One region of the Calderihabitans maritimus genome, then DNA from elsewhere that is predicted to be linked to it. Evidence: riboswitches for the same ligand, from Rfam matches in the RefSeq annotation. Region 1 holds a riboswitch; each other region holds the start of a gene.

Evidence for each region. A riboswitch is a leader RNA that binds a small molecule or an ion and turns the genes downstream of it on or off. The one in region 1 is predicted to bind cobalamin.
Region 2: another riboswitch for cobalamin. It lies ahead of cobU (bifunctional adenosylcobinamide kinase/adenosylcobinamide-phosphate guanylyltransferase); the one in region 1 lies ahead of KKC1_RS04260 (S-layer homology domain-containing protein).
Region 3: another riboswitch for cobalamin. It lies ahead of KKC1_RS07385 (DUF2162 domain-containing protein); the one in region 1 lies ahead of KKC1_RS04260 (S-layer homology domain-containing protein).
Region 4: another riboswitch for cobalamin. It lies ahead of thiC (phosphomethylpyrimidine synthase ThiC); the one in region 1 lies ahead of KKC1_RS04260 (S-layer homology domain-containing protein).

The regions. Positions count from the first base shown of each region.
Region 1 covers NZ_BDGJ01000033.1:3,497-5,694, forward strand. Annotated here, with positions in the region: gene KKC1_RS04255 (amidohydrolase) at 1-778, shown strand, start outside; cobalamin riboswitch at 928-1,108, shown strand; gene KKC1_RS04260 (S-layer homology domain-containing protein) at 1,208-2,198, shown strand, end outside.
Region 2 covers NZ_BDGJ01000018.1:82,543-84,740, reverse strand. Annotated here, with positions in the region: gene KKC1_RS03130 (LL-diaminopimelate aminotransferase) at 1-497, shown strand, start outside; gene KKC1_RS03125 (translation initiation factor 2) at 592-858, shown strand; cobalamin riboswitch at 912-1,203, shown strand; gene cobU (bifunctional adenosylcobinamide kinase/adenosylcobinamide-phosphate guanylyltransferase) at 1,298-1,858, shown strand; gene cbiD (cobalt-precorrin-5B (C(1))-methyltransferase CbiD) at 1,900-2,198, shown strand, end outside.
Region 3 covers NZ_BDGJ01000084.1:10,935-13,132, reverse strand. Annotated here, with positions in the region: gene KKC1_RS07390 (FmdE family protein) at 1-285, shown strand, start outside; cobalamin riboswitch at 732-925, shown strand; gene KKC1_RS07385 (DUF2162 domain-containing protein) at 1,088-1,825, shown strand; gene KKC1_RS07380 (MotA/TolQ/ExbB proton channel family protein) at 1,791-2,198, shown strand, end outside.
Region 4 covers NZ_BDGJ01000010.1:9,930-12,127, forward strand. Annotated here, with positions in the region: gene KKC1_RS01655 (NAD(P)H-dependent flavin oxidoreductase) at 1-18, opposite strand, end outside; gene KKC1_RS01665 (LysM peptidoglycan-binding domain-containing protein) at 237-578, opposite strand; cobalamin riboswitch at 753-957, shown strand; gene thiC (phosphomethylpyrimidine synthase ThiC) at 1,031-2,198, shown strand, end outside.

The DNA.
Region 1 (2,198 bases):
GATACGCTTTTTATTTCAGCCGGCGGAGGAGAAAGCGGCGGGTGCTCTGTGCTTTATAGAGCAGGGGTTTCTGGACAACGTAGATTACCTGGTAGGCATTCACCTTCGGCCGGCAGAAGAAGCCCGATACGGACAGGCTTCTCCGGCTGTCCTGCACGGATCCTCGCTGGTTTTAGAAGGTACTATTTACGGACAGGCCTCCCATAGTGCTAGGCCTCACCTAGGTATTAATGTTATAAATGCTGCTGCAGCTGTGATAAATGCTATTAACGCAGTTTCGGTTGATCCCCGGGTGCCTGCTTCCGCCAAGGTTACCCGGCTGCAGGCGGGCGGTGAAGCGCATAATATAATACCCGACCGGGCTCTTTTTACGATCGATTTGCGAGCCCAGAATAATGAAACCATGACTGAGTTAAGAGATAAAGTAGAGAGGGCGGTAAAGGCCGCTACGGGTACGGTAGGAGCTCAGGTTGATATGAAAGAACTGGCTTATGTTCCTGCCGCCAGGGTTGATGAAGAGATGCTGGAGAAGGCTCGTTGGGCTATTAGAGAAGTTATGGGAGAAGACGGCCTTCTTCCCCCTATTATTACTCCTGGCGGAGAAGATTTTCATTTTTACAGCTATCATTTGCCACGGCTAAAATCAATTATGATCGGATTAGGTTGTGACCTGGTGCCGGGGCTTCATCATCCGCAGATGACTTTCCGCAAAGATGCTCTGCTGCAGGGAGTAAAAATCTTGGGCCTTATAATCTTAAAACTTCTAAATGGTAGTTAGTAAGAAAGGAAGTATTCTAAGAAATTAGCAGCTAATAGGAGTTACGAGGAGTTTTTGCTGGAATATTCAGACAATAAAGGGTTAGAGGGTTATAGAACGGTTTTTACAGGATTTGTTTATTTTGACGTTTTTAGCTATACTTCTGTAAAAGTATATATAAACTGCCAGGTCCCGTAAGGGCTAAGAGGGAAAGTGGTGAAAATCCACTACAGCCCCCGCTACTGTGAGCGCGGATGAAACCTACACAAGGCCACCGGTGATTGATCCGGGAAGGCGTAGGGAGTAAGGTGAAGCGCGAGTCAGGAGACCTGCCTGGCGGTTGGTTGTTGACATCCTTCGGTGGGAAGGAGGGGACAATTTTTGGGAGATCCTAACCTGCCAAGGGTTAGGGTTTTTAATTTTTTATTAGGGTTATGGAGGTGAAAGCAAATGAAATTTTTGAAATTTATAAATACCAAAAGAGCAATAAATTTGTTAACGGTATTTCTTACAGGGATGGTGATTGTTTGCTTGGGGTTGCCTGCCGAAGCTTGGGGAACAGTTTCTGTAGATATAGTACATCCACCGGAGGGAGCAAAGTATCTAAGTGATAACACGGTAGCGGTGAAGGCAAAAGTATACGATAGTGTCTATGGAGAAGTCTATTCCGGTTTAGAATGGTATTATAATGGCCAGAAATTGTCCTTTACGGAGCCAGAGTTCCATTTAAGACTCGGGACTGAGCAGCTCATGGAAGAGCCGGTTATTCGAGTGGTATACCGAGAGGTCTATGATGAAGTACAGATTACCATTTATGACGACTGGGAGGCCATTGCCAGGGCAGTAAGTTACCTGGCCGAACAGCAGGTTGATAACGGTTCCTTTAATGACGAGTGGAATAATGACTGGATTGCTTTGGCTTTAGCGGAAGCCGGGGTAGACTTGGGCGATCTGCGACAGGGAAACACGGGTAAAACGTATCTCGAATACCTGGCGGAAAAGGAACTCAGTACAACCGGCGATTTGATAAAAGCTATTTTGGTACTCAATGCTGCCGGGCGGGATCCCCGGAATTTTGCCGGAAGGAACTTAGTCCAGGAGCTGTTGGATAGGCAGCAGGAAGACGGTGGTTTTAATGCCGGTTCCGAGATGTCTGAAGCCCTAGCGGTCATTGCGCTGGTAGAAGCGGGAGAAAGTCCTTTCTCGCCGTGGGCGAAAGCGGCAAAGCAGCGTTTCCTGCGTCCGGAGGCCAGGGGAAAAAATAACCTGTGGCTTGAGTGGGGTTCTGAAAGCGTGGATACAACGGCTGCGGTTATACGGGCACTGTACCTTCTGGGTGTAGATAAAGAAGATCCGGCCATACAGGAAGCACTGGAGACAATCAATCGATGGCAAAATAATGATGGTGTGATTGAAATAACGTGGGATGGAGTTAATTGGT
Region 2 (2,198 bases), on a different contig from region 1:
CGGGAGCAAAAGAGGTAGGAGTTGAGTTTCATTCTCTTTCCAAGACCTACAACATGGCTGGATGCCGTATTGGTTTTGTAGCCGGGAACCGGGACGTAATCAAAGCGTTGTCGCTGATTAAGTCCAACATAGACTTTGGGATTTTCAAACCAATTCAGTTAGCAGGCGTATCCGCCTTAACCGGTTCCCAAGAGTGGGTTAAGGGAATGGTAAGCAAATATGCGAAGCGTAGGGACGTTTTAGTGGATGGTCTGCGGGAGATTGGGTGGCAAGTGCCGAAACCTAAGGCCTCTATGTTTGTTTGGGCTCCGTTGCCTCCGGGTTTTACCTCTTCCAGGGAATTTGCCATTGATCTGGTACAGAAGACCGGAGTTGTGGTGGTGCCTGGGATTGCTTTTGGTGAAAGAGGAGAAGGGTATGTAAGAATGGCCCTTGTATGTGAAGAGGATAGACTTCGCGAAGCGGTAGCACGTATTGCCAAAGCCTATAGCTTCTAAACCCTTCATCGAACGTCGGGACAGATTAGAGGACTGAAACAGGTACCCGCTGAATAATCTGTTATTAAGGCAGGTCAATGGCAGGTGAGTAGGGATGGACTGTCCCCGTTGCAAAAGTATGAAGCTAAGATTGCAGGAGCTGGAAGAGAGGGTAAATCATTTACGGGTTAGCAGGAGAGTCTTAATCAATCTGCTGGAAAAGGTAGAAAGAGAAAAAAGCCAACTTAAAGAGAGGTTAGAAAAAGAGAATAGAAGACTGTTGCGAACCAATGTTCGTTACGCCCATTCTTTATGGCAGAAAAACCGCAGGATAAGGGAACTGGAAATGAAACTTGTCGAGAATCAAAATAATCCTGGGTAAAAAAAGCCTTGCCAAAACAGTCGAGCCTCGATTATAATATTGGTAAAATCTGAATAATCGGTTTTTAAACAGGTGCCGGTTGTCGGTTAAAAGGGAATCAGGTGAGAATCCTGAGCGGTCGCGCCACTGTGACCGGGGAACCTCCTTCAAGCTAGCCACTGCCCGGTCCGGCACTCAATGCAGTGCTTACTTAAGAGATGGTTTATAAGTGGCATTTACATTTAATGGATGAATTATGAACAAGTAGGAGAGTAGGTGTTGGATTGAGCGCCGGACAGGGCGGGAAGGCGGAAGGGAAGGTTATGATCCGGAAGCCAGGAAACCTGCCTGTTTAAATGCCTGATACCTTCGCGTGAAAGGTTTAGGGCAGTAGAGAATTCTAATCCCCAGCTTTCTGGCGAAGGCGGGGATTTTTTGTTATCTGAAGGAGTGCTTTATTGTGGTCAGGGGAAAGCTTATTTTCGTTACCGGCGGAGCGCGTAGCGGAAAAAGCTCTTACGCTGAAAGGATGGCGGCCGAATTAGGAGAAAAGGTTGTGTACCTGGCAACTGCTCAGGCAAGGGACGAAGAAATGAAACGACGAATAGCAACCCATAAAGCCAGAAGACCGGCCCACTGGGTCACCATAGAAGAACCCTTAGCGGTGGCCGAAGTAATTCGACAGCAGGGTCCCCGGACTGAAGTGATCTTACTGGATTGCTTGACCGTACTGGTATCTAATCTTCTACTGCAGGAAGAGAACAAATACCAAACAGAAGAAACCGCCGAAGAGAATGAAGTCCGGATCCTAAATACCATAGATGACATGATAACAGCCGCTCGAGAAAGCCCTTGCCATGTCATCGTGGTAAGCAACGAAGTGGGGATGGGAGTGGTGCCGCCTTATCCCATGGGGCGGCTCTACCGGGATTTAATCGGCAAAGCCAACCAAATGGTAGCGGAGGCTGCCGACGAGGTGTTTTTTCTAGTTTCTGGTATCCCTTTAAAAATTAAGGGGTAAGATTGCTGGACAAGTTGTTCAAAGTGAAGGAGAAGAGAAAATTGAGAAGCAAGAAGCGAGAAAAAACCAGGAAAGGGTATAGTACCGGTTCCTGCGCGGCAGCGGCGGCTAAAGCAGCCGTTATGATGCTGTTCGGCCAGGAGAAAGTAGAAAGGGTTAGTATTGATACCCCCGCCGGGATCCGATTAGACCTGCCGGTAGAGGATGTAGAATTTACTCCCCGGTGGTCTCGCTGCTGTGTAGTGAAAGATGCAGGAGATGATCCGGATATAACTAACGGGCTGAGGATCTACGCAACGGCAGAGCCTGCAGCGGAAGGAGTGAAGTTAAAGAGAGGCCG
Region 3 (2,198 bases), on a different contig from region 1:
AAAATCAGGGAAAAGGTATTTAAAGGTGCAGCCACTGAGGAAGAAAACCAACAATTTAAACGGATTCAAGACAAGATGATTGAGCAATTATTGAAAGGGCCCGTTGAAGAAATATGCACGGTTAACAGTGTAAAAATAAACACCCTTCGGAAGGCACGTATTTTTGATTCAATTAGATGTGAGAAATGCGGGGAGTATTTCATGGAGCCCCGGGCAAGGAGGCAGGATGGGAAAACAGTGTGCCTGGAATGCTTTGAAGAATACGTTAGCGTAAAATTTAAATAGTAATAGTAAGGGACGGTGCGATTTTCGACACTCTTGAATGATGCAGTATTTTATTGATAAATATGCTCTGGGATGAATTTTCCCCAGCATGGGGCAAGGCTTCCGGCTAGGGAAACAACATAAATATATCAGAACAGGTTTTGGCCGTATAAAATTTTAGTAGGTAACGGAAGGGGAATAGTCCCCTAGAAAAGAAGAGAGACCTCACCCCAAAAAACCCCTAAAAACAAATCGAAAGGAGTTGAGGTTTCATGTTAAATATTCGCCACAAGTGGGGGCAGTCCTTCTTTTTGTTTCTGGCCTAATCAAATTAATTAATGAATGCCACGACTTTTACGAACTTGAAAAAGGTATACAGGAACTCACTCAGAAGGCCTGCAACCAAATTTTCGCAACTAAGTTTTTGCCTGGACGTAATGGTAATATTTTGATATAATGCTTTAAAACTGAATATTGCGGGTACGGGTAGTTCTACTTGAAAAAGTAGAACGCAAGGGAAGTCAGTGTGAATCTGACGCGGTCCCGCCACTGTGAAAGGGAGCGAACTCACGTAATCCCACTGGGGTCTAAAGCCACCCTGGGAAGGGGTGAGGGAGCTATGATCTTGAGCCAGGAAACCTGCTCGTACCGACACACCGTTGACCTACGATGGATAGGGAGGTGGTATCCTTAGATCACACTTGCAGGAAAACTCTGCTCCATCGGGGCAGAGTTTTTTGATTAATATATATTATCTCCGCGAACCCTGTCATACCGGCAATGCTGGCGTTGCTTGAGAATACCGACAGGGAGGTGAAGTTACGTGGGTTTGGTTTATGGAGGACTGGTGGCTGCCGTAATACTGTTAGGCCTTAAAACGGGTTTGATTCTTGGCAGTTCGGGGCTACCAGCATCATTTCTTTCTCTTTTTTCAGCCGGTCTGGGCATAGGGCTTTATACCCTAACGGCGCTTTTTACCGACCACGGGCCGGTACTGGCCCACCTGATAGAGAGATATACATTTCTGGGGGGATTGGCCATGGCCGTGATCCTTATCTACCTGTCGATACAGCAGCCGGGTTTTACCGGTTTTGACCAGAAGAAAACGATTTCGTGGCGAACATATGGGGTTGGGTTATTACCGTGCCCTTTTTGCATGCTGGCCCTGGTCTTGTGGATAATCATAATGGCGCCGGCGGCGGGCATCACCGTTTCTGTTTTAGGAAGAAACACGGCTATATTATTTGGAATGCTGGTGTTGGCCACCGGTATGGGGGTGCGACAAATAATCCGCTTAACCGGCTATGACCCCCATCGCATTTTTAACCGCATCCTGTTCTTATTAGGGTCAATAACTTTGCTGTTTGCTTTGACTATTCCTAACATAGTCAAGTCCATGAAAACGGATTTTAGACCCATTACGGTGGAATCGCCCTTTCACCTGGCCCTGGTAGCTGCCGGCTTGACAGTAATCATTTTTTGGGGCTATTTAAGCCAGAAGAAAGTAATCAAAGAGGTGAGGACAAGTGGTGATACTTCCCGGTTCAGAATATCTGGGTAAAATACTACATATAATTGCGCAAAGCTTATTGCTTCCCTGCATTTTAGGGTTGATCATCTTATTAATCCAGGCCTTGTTCCACCTGGGTGGTCTGGTGGCCGAATTCCAGCAGCGCAGGAGAGAAAGAATTAAACCTATTACTGAGTTTATCGCCACGCTGCCGCAAAACCCCAACTGGCAGGAATTGATAGAGACTGGAGCGGTTCCTGCGGCTTTTAAACCGGTGATGACTGCCTTTTTGGCTGAATCTTACCGGGGGGAAATAGTGCGGCGGGTACTGGCGGAAAAGCTGTTAAGCCAGGAAGAATTGGCAGCAGCCAAAGTTCTGGCAAAAACCGATATGATTGCCAGGTTAGGTCCTGTTTTGGGCTTG
Region 4 (2,198 bases), on a different contig from region 1:
CAATTTAGGTAATTTCAACTATCTACCCTCCCAACTAGAAGTCTTGGTTTAATGAACAGGTCAAGCAATTAATTTCTTGTAAAAAAGCCCATTCTTTGAGGTTTTATAAACTTCAACAAAAGAAGCCATTAATCCTTTATTATGTTTATTAATTTTTTTGTTTTTTATAATTTGGGTGCAAACCTGATAATTACTGGAACTGGGAGGTGCCAAATCCTTACTCGGCCTTTTCAATTTTATCCTGGCAAACAAATCTGCTGGCCGATTTGTAGCCGGTCAGGATCGATGCCTGGATTAAGCTCTATTAACCGCTGCACGGTGGTACCTACCTGCTGCGCGATACTCTGCAGGGTGTCACCGGCACTGACTACCCAGTATATTCCTGAAGGGCACGGTGGTGAACCAGGAATACATATTAACTGTCCGATCCTTAAATTTCTGGGATCAAGACCTGGATTCAATCGCAATATGGCTTCAACCGTGCTGTTGATCTGCCGTGCTATTTTATACAGAGTGTCCCCATGCCGAATCTTCCAGTATCGTCCGCTAGGACAAGGCGGCCGTTGATTATTTACCACAGTTACACCTCCTGCCTAGTTTACCTATATCCATGCTATGCGTTTTAAACGTTAAATGCCAGTATATCGCCTGCAAAATAATATCTGACTAAATATTTCAAAAATTAAATAAAAAATCTGCAATTTTGGGAGGATTTTTTAAATATATATAGAATATAAAATCCGAACAAAATCATAAGGTTTGAGGCAGCAGGTGCCCCTGAGGGGGAGAATAGGGAAGTCCGGGTAGAATCATGTCTACATGATTCTATAAACGGCGCGGTCCCGCCACTGTAGTCGGGAGAGTTTCCTCGGGTTACCACTGGGGTATTACCCTGGGAAGGTGAGAGGAAAACAATGACCCGTGAGCCAGGAGACCTGCCTGTTTGCCGACAGCCGCTTGAGGATGATGGTAAAGTCCTCAACCTTCGGGTTGAGGACTATTTTTTTTAAAAACCAAAGGAGGGATGTTAATGTCGCTATTAATGAGTGCCCGGAAGGGGATAGTCACGCCTGAAATGGAACAGGTTGCCGACCAGGAAGGGGTGAGTGCGGAAATTATAGGACAGGGAGTTGCCGAGGGTAAAATTGTTATACTCCGTAATCTTCAGCGCCCTAATGTTGTTCCGGTAGGGATAGGTAACGGGTTGCGTACTAAGGTAAGTGCAAGCGTAGGCCTTTACGGAAATCAAGCTGATATTGGGGTTGAAGTCAAAAAAATTAAGGCGGCTGTTGAAGCGGGAACCGATGCCATTATGGAGTTGAGCGTAAGCGGGGACATTGATGCCATGCGCAGGGAGGCCCTTGCTACAACTTCGACGCCGGTAGGAACTCTCCCACTATATCAGGCCATGGCCGAAGCAAGTGTAAAATATGGTTCCTCTACCGAGATGAAAGTTGAAGAACTCTTCGAAGTTATTGAGCGCCAAGCTGCCGATGGGGTTGATTTTTTGGCCCTTCACTGTGGTACTACCATGAGCGTGGTGGAACGGGCCCGAAAGGACGGTAGAATTGATCCTCTGGTAAGTTACGGAGGTTCCCATCTCATAGGGTGGATGTTGCATAATCAGAGAGAAAACCCGCTTTATGAGCACTACGACAGGGTGCTCGAGATTGCCCGCAAGTACGATGTTACGGTTAGCCTTGCCGATGGGATGAGGCCGGGGTGTCTTGCAGATTCTCTGGACGGCCCCCAGGTGGAGGAATTGGTGATCTTGGGAGAACTCGTGAGACGGGCTAGAGAAGCAGGTGTTCAGATAATGGTCAAAGGGCCGGGCCATGTACCTCTCAACCAGCTGAAGGCAACGATCACTTTGCAAAAAAGTCTTTGTAAGGGGGCTCCGTACTTTGTTTTCGGTCCCGTTGTAACCGACATAGCTGCTGGTTACGACCATATAAGCGCTGCCATTGGGGGTGCGATAAGTGCCTGGGCAGGAGCTGAGTTTCTATGCTACGTAACACCAGCCGAACATCTTGGCCTTCCCGATATAAACCAGGTGCGAGAGGGGGTGATCGCTGCTCGTATTGCCGCCCATGCTGCGGATCTGGCTAGAGGACTACCGGGAGCAGAAAATTGGGATTTGGAAATTTCGCGGGCCAGGAAAAATATGGACTGGAAAAAGCAAATCGCCCTGGCCGTTG